DNA from 4 places in the Pseudonocardia ailaonensis genome. Region 2 is predicted to be linked to each of the others. Evidence: riboswitches for the same ligand, from Rfam matches in the RefSeq annotation. Region 2 holds a riboswitch; each other region holds the start of a gene.
What was found. A riboswitch is a leader RNA that binds a small molecule or an ion and turns the genes downstream of it on or off. The one in region 2 is predicted to bind S-adenosylmethionine.
Positions count from the first base shown of each region.

Region 1: it holds a riboswitch for S-adenosylmethionine, as region 2 does, so the genes downstream of both, thrC (threonine synthase) here and ABD324_RS16040 (ABC transporter substrate-binding protein) in region 2, are expected to answer to the same signal.
Region 3: it holds a riboswitch for S-adenosylmethionine, as region 2 does, so the genes downstream of both, ABD324_RS06930 (aminotransferase class V-fold PLP-dependent enzyme) here and ABD324_RS16040 (ABC transporter substrate-binding protein) in region 2, are expected to answer to the same signal.
Region 4: it holds a riboswitch for S-adenosylmethionine, as region 2 does, so the genes downstream of both, ABD324_RS17660 (LLM class flavin-dependent oxidoreductase) here and ABD324_RS16040 (ABC transporter substrate-binding protein) in region 2, are expected to answer to the same signal.

Region 1 is NZ_BAAAQK010000007.1:34,274-37,473, reverse strand. Features, by position in the region: gene holA (DNA polymerase III subunit delta) at 144-1,112, opposite strand; SAM riboswitch class I at 1,324-1,469, shown strand; gene thrC (threonine synthase) at 1,476-2,738, shown strand; partial or broken gene ABD324_RS14840 (ComEC/Rec2 family competence protein) at 3,138-3,200, opposite strand, start outside.
Region 2 is NZ_BAAAQK010000009.1:24,536-27,735, reverse strand. Features, by position in the region: gene ABD324_RS16050 (ABC transporter substrate-binding protein) at 1-94, opposite strand, end outside; gene ABD324_RS16045 ((2Fe-2S) ferredoxin domain-containing protein) at 256-948, shown strand; SAM riboswitch class I at 1,224-1,316, shown strand; gene ABD324_RS16040 (ABC transporter substrate-binding protein) at 1,535-3,148, shown strand; gene ABD324_RS16035 (LLM class flavin-dependent oxidoreductase) at 3,152-3,200, shown strand, end outside.
Region 3 is NZ_BAAAQK010000004.1:101,151-104,350, reverse strand. Features, by position in the region: gene ABD324_RS06940 (hypothetical protein) at 1-589, opposite strand, end outside; gene ABD324_RS06935 (hypothetical protein) at 589-918, opposite strand; gene ABD324_RS37145 (putative leader peptide) at 1,208-1,294, opposite strand; SAM riboswitch class IV at 1,772-1,885, shown strand; gene ABD324_RS06930 (aminotransferase class V-fold PLP-dependent enzyme) at 1,932-3,200, shown strand, end outside.
Region 4 is NZ_BAAAQK010000009.1:380,977-384,176, reverse strand. Features, by position in the region: gene ABD324_RS17670 (alpha/beta fold hydrolase) at 1-678, opposite strand, end outside; gene ABD324_RS17665 (winged helix-turn-helix transcriptional regulator) at 803-1,156, shown strand; SAM riboswitch class I at 1,202-1,294, shown strand; gene ABD324_RS17660 (LLM class flavin-dependent oxidoreductase) at 1,492-2,634, shown strand; gene ABD324_RS17655 (LLM class flavin-dependent oxidoreductase) at 2,634-3,200, shown strand, end outside.

The sequences.
Region 1 (3,200 bases), on a different contig from region 2:
GGGGCACCGGGCTGGGGCGCCGGGCCCGTGGATGAGCGAACGGCACTCTCGCTCATACCTAGTGAGCGAACGGCACTCTCGCTCCTGACCGGTGAGCGAACGGGCCGCCGCGCGGTACCGGGCCGGCGGGCGGGATCTCGGGGTCAGCTCGTGCCGCGGGCGTCGACGATCGCCAGGACCGCCCGTTCGAGGGCGTAGCCGGGGTCGGCCGCCGCGCCCTTGACGTCCGCGTTGACCTGCGCCGTCGCCGCGATCGCGACCGCCAGCCCGTCCGGGTGCCAGGAGCGGACCTGCCCCTGGGCCTTGCGGATCTTCCAGGGCGGCATGCCGAGGCTGCCGGCCAGCCGGTTGGGATCCCCCCGCCCGGCCGAGCCGACCTTCGCCAGCGTGCGCACCGCATCCGCCAACGCGTCGGCCACCAGGACCGGCGCGACCCCGAGCACCAACGCCCACCGCAACGCCTCGAGCGCCCCCGACCGGTCCCCCGCCACCGCCTTGTCGGCCACCGCGAAGCCGGACGACTCCGCCCGCCCGCGGTGGTAGCGGCGCACGGCGTCGCCGTCGACCCGGCCGCCGGTGTCGGCGACGAGCTGCGCGGTGGCGGCGGCGAGCTCGCGCAGGTCGGAGCCCACGGCCTCCAGCAGCGCCGCCACGGCGTCCGCGGTGATCATCCCGCCCTCGCGCTTCGCCTCGGCGCGCACGAACTCCGCCCGCTCCTCCGCCCGGGAGAGCTTGTCGCAGCGGGTGACGTTCGCGCCGCGCTTGCGCAGGTCGTCCATCAGCTGCTTGCCGCGCGCCCCGCCCGCGTGCACCGCGACCAGCACGATCCCGTCGGCGGGTTCGGCGGCGTAGGCGAGGATCGCCGCGGCGACCTCCTTGCCGGCCTCGTGCGCGCCCTGGACCACCACGACGCGGCCCTCGGCGAACAGCGACGGGCTCAGGTGCCCGGCCAGCTCGCCCGGCGTGATCTCCGACGGCTTGAACCGCATGATGTCGGCCGCGGGATCCGCCGCCCGGGCCGCCCGCAGGATGCCCTGCACGGCCCGCTCGACCAGCAGCTCCTCCTCACCCACGACCAGCTGGAGCGGGTCGGGCGGCTTCGTGGCCGGCATGGGGCTCCTCACTCGGTACCGCGCCGCGCGGGGCGGCTCGGGGCTGTCGGGGGACGGGTCCCCCGCATCGTCGCGCACCGCACCGACAATCCGTGACCCGGCTCCCAGATCCTGGATTCCGCTGGCAGGGGCGCCCCGAGGTGCCGTAACGTGCACGGCATCCGGATCTTTCGGGCCCAGTGCGGCCCGCGGCCGGGGAACAACTTCACATGGCTCATCCAGAGGGGCAGAGGGAACGGCCCGTTGAAGCCCCGGCAACCGGCGTCGAACGACGATCCGCGCGTTGCACCTTCGTGGTGTGCGCACGTCGACGAACCAGGTGCCAATTCCGGCCCGCGCGAGCGGGACAGATGAGGAGATCTGATGACTCTCACTGCTGACACCACTGCGACCTCGTACGACCTCGGCTCCGCGCGCGCCCTGTCCTGTCGGGAGTGCGGCCACCAGAGCGCGCTGGCCGCCGAGTTCGCCTGCAGCCAGTGCTTCGGCCCACTCGAGATCGCGTACGACTTCCCGAAGGTCACCCGCGAGTCCATCGAGGCCGGCCCCAAGTCGATCTGGCGCTACCAGGACCTGCTCCCCGTCCCGTCGGACGTGCGCGAGCACGCCAACACCGAGCCCGGCTTCACCCGCCTCATCCAGGCGGACCGGCTCGCCGCCGAGCTCGGCGTGCGCAAGCTCTGGATCAAGGACGACACCGGCAACCCCACGCACTCCTTCAAGGACCGGGTCGTCGCCGTCGCCCTCGCCGCCGCCCGCGAACTCGGCTTCTCCGTGCTCTGCTGCCCCTCGACCGGCAACCTGGCCAACGCCGTGGCGGCCGCGGCCGCGCGGGCCGGCTGGGACTCCGTGGTCCTGATCCCCTCCAACCTGGAGCAGGCCAAGATCACCACGACCGCCGTCTACGGTGGCACGCTGCTCGCGGTCGACGGCAACTACGACGACGTCAACCGCCTGGCCACGGAGCTGGCCGCGGAGCACGAGGACTGGGCGTTCGTGAACGTCAACGTCCGGCCCTACTACGCCGAGGGCTCCAAGACCCTGGGCTACGAGGTCGCCGAGCAGCTCGGCTGGCGGCTCCCGGACCAGATCGTCATCCCGGTCGCCTCCGGCTCGCAGCTCACCAAGGTGGACAAGGGCTTCGGCGAGTTCGTGAAGCTCGGCCTGGTCGAGGACAAGCCCTACAAGATCTTCGGCGCCCAGGCCTCCGGCTGCTCGCCCGTGGCCACCGCGTTCGAAGCCGGCGTCGACTTCATCCAGCCGGTGAAGCCGGACACCATCGCCCGCTCGCTCGCGATCGGCAACCCGGCGGACGGCCCGTACGTGCTCGACTCGGTGCGCCGCACCGGCGGTGCGGTCGGCCAGGTGACGGACGACGAGGTGCGCGAGGGCATCACGCTCCTCGCCCGCACCGAGGGTGTGTTCGCCGAGACCGCCGGCGGCGTCACGGTGGCCACCGCGCGGAAGCTGATCGAGGCCGGCCTGATCGACCGGGATGCCGAGACCGTCCTGCTGATCACCGGCGACGGCCTCAAGACCCTCGACGCCGTGTCCGACACCGCGCGCCCGACCGCCACCGTGCCGGCCACCAGCGCCGCCGTCGCGGAGGCCCTCGAGGGCCGCTGAGCGTCCTCCCACCGGGAGCGGCGGCGGGTCCACCACCGCTCCCGGGGCCTGACCTCCTCGGCCGGGTGGCGCCGCGGCAGTGCTCGGCGCCCTCACCCGGGGCTGCGGATCGGGACCGGCGCCGTCGTCGGGGTCCCGTCCACGCCGTCGCCGGCGGCGCCGCCCCCGTCTCGTCCCGCGCGGGGCCGGGAGCGGCTCGCCCCGGGCCACGATCTCGTCCGCGGCGGTCACCGCGACGTCCCCGCTCTGGTCGGTGCGCCGCACCACCGTCCCGGACCGGGTCAGCTGGTCGAGCACCCCGGCGTTGGGGTGCCGGTAGGGGTTGCCGGCGCCGACGCTGACCAGCGCCGCCCGCGGCGACACCGCCCGCAGGAAGTCCGGGTTCGTGGAGCGGGATCCGTGGTGCGGGACCTTGAGGATGTCGGCGCGCAGGTCCGCGCCCGAGTGCAGCAACGCGGCCTG
Region 2 (3,200 bases):
ACGGCTGTCCCGTCGTGGCGCACCCCGCCGTCACCAGCACGAACAGCAGGGCGGCGAGCGCTCGGCGCCAGACCGCGGGGGATGGCCGGCTCACGGGCCTCGCCTCCGGATAGTCGAGTGACAGGAATCGGGTGACACGGGATCGGGCGACGGACCGGACGGTCCGCCTCGACGACGCGACGAAGTTAACAAGCGAACACATGAACAACTAGTCATACTTCTTGTGAGCTTCGTCCATCTCCCCGGAAGGCACCGATGCGCCACCTCGTCCTCGTCGCCCGCCCCACACCGTCCGGTGTGGACGAACGGTCCCTGGCCGCGCTGGCCGGCCGGGTCGCCGAGCGCGCGGGCCGGCCCGTCCGCGTCGCGTACCTCGACCAGGCCGATCCGTCCGTCGCCGCGGTGCTCGACGAGATCGCCGCCCGGGCCACCGGGATCGGCGGGGCCCACGACGTCGAGGGGGCCGACGAGGTCGTTCTCGTGCCGCTCGCCCTGCCGGTCGATCCCTACCTGCGCACCTGGACCGCCCGCGCCGCGGCGCACTGGCGGGAGTCCCGGGGGGCGACCCTGCGGGTGCTGCTGAGTCCGCCGCCGGCCACCGCCCCCGGCATGGCCGCGCTGCTCGCCGACCTGGCCCTCGGCGACGCGGCGCCGGTCACGACCAGCCCGGGTGCGTTCCGCAGCCCGGCCTGGTCGGTGCGCGACGACCCCGCCCGTCACCTGCTGGTCTGTCGCGGGCCGCGCTGCACCGTCTACGGCGCGGGGGACACCCATCGCGCCCTGGCCGCCGCGGCGCGGGGGCGCGACGTGCTCGTGACCCCGATCGGCTGCCTCGGCCCGTGCAACCTCGGCCCGCTCGTGATCGACAACCCGGCGGGCGACTGGCACGAGGCGGTCGACGCCGAGCGGGCCCGCGCCCTGGTCGGCGACCCGGACGCGCCGGCGTAGCCCTCGGCCGTCCGCGACGTGGTCCTGTGTGGACGCCTCCCGGGCGGGACGACGACGCGTGAGGCTCCGTCCCGGTCCGGCACGAGCGGCGGACGGGGCGCGCCGACGCGTGCAATGTCCGTTCGACCGGATCCCGCATCTTGCCTGGTGGGAGGGTGTCCGGCGAGTGTCCGGACACGTCCCGGCCGATCGGGCGGGCCTGGGTCACAGTCCGCGCCGCGGCATTGACGGGACGGCCCGGATGCGACGTACAGTGCAGGAGGCCCACCCGGGCCACACCATCCAGAGCGGCTGAGAGACCTGGCTCGACGACGCCGCAGCAACCCCCCGTCCGCGGGTGCGGGTGCTCATGCCGGGAACGATGGAGGATCCGTGTTCCTCGGTGTGCGCAGGCGCCACGTCGACCTGCTGCGGACGGCCAGCGCGGCCTGTCGGGCCTGACCCGGCGCTCCTCGCCCGATCCACCGCCTGCCGCGCCCGCGGCGTGGCACCTGCCCGTCCGGAATCCCGCCCGTCGCCGACCTGCGCCGGGTGTCCGCTCCGCCCTGCCCCCGGCAGGGTCCCCTGTGAAGGACCACCTCCCGCCATGACCGCACGATCGCGCCGGGCGTTGCTGCTCCCGGCCCTCCTCGCCGCAGCCTCCCTGGCCCTGGCCGCCTGCGGCGGGGGTTCGAGCGCCGGTACCGACGCCGACGCCGGACCGCCGCAGACCGGAGGGACCCTGCGGTTCGCGGTCGGCAGCGACGCGGGCTGCGTCGATCCCCAGCAGGTCGGCAGCAACGACACGATCTACTCGGTCCGTCAGCTGGTCGACTCGCTGACCGACCAGGACCCGAAGACCGGAGAGATCAAGCCGTACCTGGCCACGGCCTGGCAGGCCTCGCCCGACGCGAAGAGCTTCACCTTCACGCTCCGTTCCGGCGTGACGTTCTCCGACGGCACCGCACTCGACGCGAACGCGGTGAAGGCGAACTTCGACAGGATCGGCCAGCTCGGGGCCCGGGCGACCCTCGCCAAGGGCTACCTGGCGGGCTACACCGGCACGACCGTGGCGAGCCCCACCCAGTTCACCGTGAACTTCGGCCAGCCGAGCGCCCAGTTCCTGCAGGCCACCGCCACCCACAGCCTCGGCATCCTGTCCCCGGCCACGGTCGCCAAGTCGGACGACGAGCGCTGCGCCGGCGTGATCGGCTCCGGCCCGTTCACGCTGCAGAACTACACCAAGAACGCCTCGATCACCCTGGCGAAGCGCACCGGCTACAACTGGGGCTCCTCCCTGTTCTCGCACCCGGGAGACGCCTACCTCGACACGCTGGAGTTCCGGATCGTCCCGGAGTCCGGGGTGCGCACCGGCTCGCTGCAGTCCGGTGAGATCGACGCGATCGGGAGCATCGGCCAGCAGGACGAGGCGCCGCTGACCGGCGCCGGCGCGCAGCTGCTCGCCCGCTCCAACCCGGGTGTGGTGTTCGGCATCGCCTTCAACAACAGCAAGCCGATCGTGACCGACCCGGCGGTGCGGCAGGCCCTGACCGTGGCGCTCAACCGCCAGGAGATCGTGAGCGCGGTCTTCCCGTCGCAGACCAAGCCCGCCACCAGCGTGCTGGCCTCCACCACACCGTCCTACTCGGACGACTCCGCGCAGCTCGGGTTCGACGCCGCCAAGGCGAAGTCGACACTCGACGCGGCCGGCTGGGCCCCGGGCCCGGACGGCATCCGCGCCAAGGACGGCCAGAAGCTGACCATCCCGGTGACCTACTCGCCGGTGGCGGCCACCAACAAGCCGGCCCTGGAGCTCATCCAGCAGCAGGCCAAGGCCGTCGGCATCGACATCGCACTGCAGGAGGTCCCGATCGCGCAGGCCGCGGCCGTGCAGTCCGCCGGCGACTTCTCGGCGCTGTGGTTCAACGTGACCCGGGCGGACCCGGACATCCTGCGCGGCCAGTTCTCCACGGCGGGCGCGAACTTCTTCCGCGTGCCGCAGGGCCCGCTGCAGTCGCTGCTGGTCGCCCAGGCCGGCGAGCCGGACGCGACCAAGCGGACCGGAATCGTCGACCAGGCGCAGCAGCAGGTCCTCCAGGACGGCTACTTCGTCCCGGTCACCGAGCTGACCACGGTGCTCGCCGCGGCCGCGAACACCCACGGCATCACCTTCGACGCCTCGTCCCGGATCCAGCTGCACGACGCCTGGAAGTCGAAGTAGCGCATGGCCGGCCCGCTCTCACTGCACTGGTTCCTGCCCACCAACGGCGACT
Region 3 (3,200 bases), on a different contig from region 2:
GCACCCAGTACGCGTCCGGCACCGACCCGCAGAGGGTCTGGCTGGGGAGGCTGATGCCGGAGAGCTTGAGCTCCGGCAGCGCGGCCACGTCGAACACGTAGGTGGCCGCCGAGTAGAGGCCGCCCGCGTAGATCTTGTCGCCCTTGCGCCACGAGTACTGCATGTGGTGCGGCTCGTTCTCCACCAGCGGGCCGACGGTCGCGGTGTTGACGACCTTGCCGTAGCTGGGCGAGCCCTTGGTGACGTCGACGACGGCCATGAAGTCCGGCCCCGGCAGGGCGTTGCGCACCTTGTCGGTCGGGTTCTGCAGCGACCCCGGCAGGTTCTTCACGTCCGGCACGACGGTGTCGGCGGCGTTCTCGTCGCCCGCCCAGACCACCATGTACTCGGGACGGGTACCCGCCTGGTGGGAGCCCTTGGCCGCGTCGTCGATGTTGTTCTCGACCCAGTAGTCCTTACCGTCGGCCCCCTTCACGGTGGAGCGGACGGTCTGGACGTCGGCGTACGCGTCCCCGCCCGGGATCGTGGTCACCCCGGCGACGATGCCGAGGGCCAGCAGCCCGAGGAGGATCTTCTTCGGGGCGCGCATCAGGTCGGCAGGATCTTCGTCGCGCCGACGACGGACTGCACGAGCCCGGTGACGGGCACGCCGGCCGGCGCGACGTCACGGCCCTGGTTCAGCAGGTCGCCCTGGCCGAACGCGGTCTGCGATCCCTCCACGTACGGCGCGGTGGGCGCCGGCGCGGGCTCGGGCTCGTTGTGCGCGGTGAGCAGCGGCGCGGTGTCCGGGACCAGGTCCGGGGTGGCGGCGTACGCCGCTCCCGGGAGGACGGCGAACGCGGCGCCGGTCAGGGTCGCGATCCCGGCGAGCCGGGTGAGGGTGGCCGACCGGGGTGGTCGGTGACGGTGTCGGGGCACGGTGTTTCTCCGGTTTCTTCTTCAGTGGGGAGCCGAACGGCCGCGGCGGTCGCACGGTCCGGGCCCGTCATCCGATGTGGACGAACGGGGGCGGGCCGGGCGCGGGCCGGGGCCGTGGCGCACGCCCGACGGGCCGTTCCCGGGTACGGGGCGGCCCGGCGGCACGAGGGGTGCGGCACCCGCGTCCGGACCCGGACGACCGCGAGCGGCGGCCGGGCGAGGAGGGCGCGGGGACGGAGGTGCGCCGGAGCGAGGATCGGGGAGACGGGCCCGGGGACGGGCCCGGGTCTCAGCTCACCGTCGCGCTACACAGCGCACTCGCCACGCGGCGCAGGTCGACATGACGTCGACTCGCGAAGGTGTCGGTGAGGCGCATGGCCGAAACCCTGTCATCCGGACGGAGCAGTCATTGCCACCGGGGTCGGGCAAAGGGCGATCCCACGCCGTTCCGGAACCGTTTCGAGGGGCATTTCGTGGCCCAGGTCACGCGATTTCGGCGCCATTTCGCGCCCCCGATCCCCCACTCGCCGACCTGTCACACCCACCCTTTATTCACCCGATCGTGGGAGTAAATCCGGGAACCGATCACGTGGCACGGCGCCCGACGGGCGCGACGCCCCGGCCGTCACCCACACGCGTCGAGCCGGAATCCACCGCTCCTCCACCGACCGTGATCGTCGCGACGGGCCGACAGGGAAAGGCGCGGTAATGGCGGCGCAATGGCCGCCCACCACCATCCGGCCCGGACATTCCGCACCACTCTGGAACGGTCGTCCGGCAAATGTCCGGGCATTGTCCTGGGGTCGGGATCACACTTGACCGGCCGCGCGGGATTCGCTTACCGTCGGTGCCAGGTCAAGAGCGCCAGCGTCAAGCCCCGGCTCGCTGGCCGGCAACCCTCCTCCGCGGCGGGGTGCTCCGGGTGACGACCAGGCCGTCGCGGCACCGCGATCGGCAAGCGCGGACTCCTGTGCGTCAGCACCGGGTCCTGTAGTGATCCGGGAGGATCCGTCATGTCCGATGCGCCCACCACGCTCGCCTGTCCCGCCACCTTCCCCGCCCCGGCGGGCCGCGGTCCGGCGCCGCGCGGGTCGGCCACCGGCCCGTCCAGCACCCCGGCCACCGGCAGCTCGGTCACCGGCTCCCCGGCCACCGCCACGTCGGCCGCCCTCCCGGAGCTCGTCGGCACCGGCCTGCCGGTCCCGCTGGTCGACGGCCGGACCGTGCCCTACGCGAACCTCGACCTCGCCGCCAGCGCCCCGGCGCTGAAGGCCGTCGCGGACCACGTCGCCGCGCTGCTCCCCTACTACTCCAGCGTGCACCGCGGGGCGGGCTACGCCTCCCAGGTCTGCACCGCGGCGGTCGAGGGCGCCCGCGACGTCGTCGCCCGGTTCGTGCGGGCCCGCGAGGACGACGTCGTCGTGTTCACCCGCAACACCACGGACGCCCTGAACCTGCTGGCCGGCGCGGTCCCCGGCGCCACCCTGTGCCTCGACGTCGAGCACCACGCCACGCTGCTCGCCTGGCGGGGCACCGACCACCGCGTGCTGCGCGCCCCGGACACCCTCGCCGAGACCCTCGAGCTGCTGCGCGAGGAGCTCGCCGCCCGGCCCACGGCCCTGCTGGCGATCACCGGCGCCTCGAACGTGACCGGCGAGATCCCGCCGATCGCCGAGATCTGCGCGATCGCCCACGCCGCCGGCACCCGCGTGGTGCTCGACGCCGCGCAGCTCGCCCCGCACCGCCGGGTCGACGTCGCCGCCTGGGGCGTGGACTACCTGGTGCTCTCCGGCCACAAGCTCTACGCGCCCTACGGCACCGGCGTGCTGGTCGGCCGCCGGGACTGGCTCGACGTCGCCACCCCGTACCTCGCCGGCGGCGGCGCGGTGACCCACGTCGGTGTCGAGGGCGGGCACGCCGAGGTCAGCTGGGCGCCCGCGCCGCACCGGCACGAGGCCGGCACCCCGAACGTCCTCGGCGCCGCGGCGCTCGCCGCCGCGTGCAAGGCCCTGGACCCGGTGATCGACGAGATCGCCCCGGCCCACGAGCGCGCGCTGCTCGCCCGGCTGGTCGACGGCCTCAGCGGCATCGCCGGGGTCCGCCCGCTGCGGATCTGGGCGGACGCGCCGGATCGCGTCGGCGTCGCGAGCTTCACCGTGCGGGACGTCCCGGCCGGCCTGGTCGCCGCCGCGCTGTCCGCCGAGCACGGCATCGGCGTGCGGGACGGCCGCTTCTGCGCCCACCCGCTCCTCGCCCGCCTCACCGGCGAGACGGACGCCGTG
Region 4 (3,200 bases), 360 kb from region 2:
AGCGGCACCGATGGCGGTGGTCGGCACCGTCAGCCGGGTCCGGCTCGCCGCCTCGGCGAGCTGGGATCCGGTGCGGGGCAGGGCACGGTAGAACCCCAGGGTGCGGCCCAGCGCGCCGGGCCGGGCGTAGGCGCGGCCGAAGGCCTCCCGGACGTCGGGGCGAACACCCCGCCCCCGGGTCCCTTGGTCGTAGAACCAGCCGACGTACTCGGCCTCGTGGCCGGCCAGCACGGTCTCGGCGAGGCCGGGGACGGCATGGAAGCCGAACCACCACGGGGGACCACCCGCGAGGAAGTCCTCGGCGCCGGGGAGCGTGCCGAGCGTGCCCTCGACCAGCACGAGCCTGCGCACGAGGTCCGGGCGACGAAGGGCGAGCAGGAAGGCGACCGGCACGCCCGCGTCGAGCGCGACCACGGTGGCGGACTCGCCGCCGAGCAGGCCCTCGATGTCGGTGGCGAGGGTCCCGGCGTCGAGGCCCTCGCCCGACGCCTCGCTGTCCCCGAAGCCGCGCAGGTCCGGGGCCAGGACGCGATGGCCACCGGACAGCGGGCCGATGATCTCCGACCACACCCGCCAGGTGTGCGGGAAGCCGTGCAGGAGAACGACCGGCGGCCCGGCGCCCGCGGTGGCGACGTTCAGCTCGATCCCGTTCGTCCGCGTCCTTACCTGCTCGGTCACTGTTCCTCCCCTGGTCACGAATAGTGACCGGTGGGACGCTAGGCGGATGTCGGAGCTCGCGGAAGACGGCACCTCGACGTCAGGTGGTGAGGCCGGGGTAACCCGTGGCGGCCGCCGGGGCGACCTGTTCGATCCCACCTGCGCGACCCGGAAGCTGCTGGACCGCATCGGGACCAAGTGGACGTCGATGGTGGTCAAGGTCCTGGCCGCAGCCGGCGAGCTGCGGTTCACGGAGCTGCGCGGCCGGATCCCGGGCGTCTCGCAGAAGATGCTGTCCACGACGTTGCAGAACCTCGTGGCCGACGGTCTCGTCGCGCGCCGGGTCGAACACACCGTCCCGCCGCGGGTGTTCTACCGGCTCACCCCGCTCGGGGACTCGCTGGAGGTGCCGCTGGCGGCGCTGCGGGAGTGGGCCGAACGGCACATGCCGGAGGTCGACGCCGCCCGGGCGGACGTGAGGCGTGCGGCGGAGTCTTGACGGCGGGCCGCCCGCGCGACGTAGAGTCGGGGCACGGCCTTCGGGCCACCATCCAGAGCGGCCGAGAGACCTGGCTCAGTGACGCCGCAGCAACCCGCCGCCTCGCGGTGCGGGTGCTCATGCCGGGAGCGATGGGGGCGGGGATGAGGGTCGGCGCAGGGTCCGCGGCAGGGTGCTCCGTGGAGGGATTCGTCGGAGCACAGCGGCGCCATGTCGACCTGCTGCGCGTCGCCAGTGCCTGCTGTCCGGGCTGAGTCCCCGACCGCCTTTCCCCTTTCCTCGCGCGGCCCGCGTGCGCCCTCCTGTGCCCGGGCCCCTCTCCCGGAGGTCCCGCCGTGCCCGCAGTCCGTCCGCCGCTGTCCGTCCTCGATCTCTCCCCGGTGCCCGCCGGCGGGACGGCCGGGGACGGGCTGCGCAACTCGATCGATCTCGCGCAGGTCGCGGAGCGCGCCGGCTACCACCGGTACTGGGTGGCCGAGCACCACCTCAATCCCGGTGTGGCGTCGTCGTCCACGCCGGTGCTGGTGGCGTTGATCGCCGCGGCGACGGGTCGGATCCGGGTCGGATCCGGTGCGGTGCAGCTGCCGAACACGGCCCCGCTGTCGGTCGCCGAACAGTTCGGGACGGTGGGTGCGGTGTACCCGGGGCGGATCGACGTCGGGCTGGGCCGGTTCGACCTGCACAAGCTGCTCACGTTGATCCGTCAGGGACAGGCCGCCCCCGGAGCGGCGGCGCCGCCCCCGGCACCGCCCGCCCGCGTGGTCGACGGGTTGCTGATCCCGCCACCCGCCCGGTTCGTCGGGGATCTGTCGCTGTTCGGGACGTTCGGGGAGCTGCTGGGCTTCAGCGCGGACGACCTCCCGCCGGACTACCGCGCCCAGGTCCGGGACATCCTGTCCTACTTCGACGGCACCTCGACCCGTCCGGACGGGCGGCCGCTCGAGGTCACCCCGGCCCGGGGCGCCGACGTCGAGGTCCTGGTCCTGGGGGCCAGTGCCGGGGCGAGTGCGCAGGTGGCGGGGGAGCTGGGGCTGCCCTTCGCGGCGAACTACCACACCTCGCCGAGCGCGACGCTCGACGCGGTGGCGGCCTACCGGGCGGCGTTCAGGCCCGGCCGGGTCGCCGAGCCGCACGTGCTGGTGTCCGCGGACGTCGTCGTCGCGGACGACGACGAGCGGGCCCGGGAGCTCGCCGCCCCGTACGCACAGTGGGTCCTCGACATCCGCAGCGGCCGCGGCGCCCACCCGTACGTCACGCCGGAAGACGCTCTGGCCCGCGAGTGGACCGACCGGGAGCGGTCGGCGGTGCAGGACAGGGTCGACACCCAGTTCGTGGGCTCACCCACCACCGTCACCGAGCAGCTGAAGACCCTCGCCCGCGTCGCCGGCGCCGACGAGCTGGTCGTCACCACGATCACCACCGACCACACCGACCGGGTCCGCAGCTACGAGCTGTTGGCCAAGGCGTGGGGCGTCTGATGGCGCGCGACGGGATCTTCCTCGCCTACAACCTGCGGACCTACGGCAACCTGCCGTCGGCCTGGCTCTCCCCGCGGCTCACGCGGTTCGCCCTCTACGACCCGGCCTACTGGGCCGAGTTCGCACAGCTGGCCGAGGCCGGCCTGCTCGACGCGGTGTTCACCGGCGACGCCTCGCAGATCACCGACCCGACCAGCTCAGTGGCCGACGGGCTGGACCGCTTCACGGCCTGGACGGCGGCGATCGAGGCCACCGAGCACCTCGGGTTCCTGCTCACCGCGTCGACCACCTACAACGACCCGTTCCGGCTCGCGGAGCGGTTGCTCTCGCTCGACGTCCTCGTCGGCGGCCGGCTCGGGTGGAACGTGGTGACCTCGCACTCCGGTGCGGCCGCCGCCAACTTCGGGTTGCCCTCGCACCCGCCGCGCGACACCCGCTACGCCCGGGCCGAGGAGTTCGTGGGGATCGTCACGGACCTGTGGTCCGGTGCGGTGGTCGACCACGAGAGCGAGCAGTTCGTGGTGCACGGCCGGCTGGCGGTGCCGCCGTCGCGGCAGGGACGACCC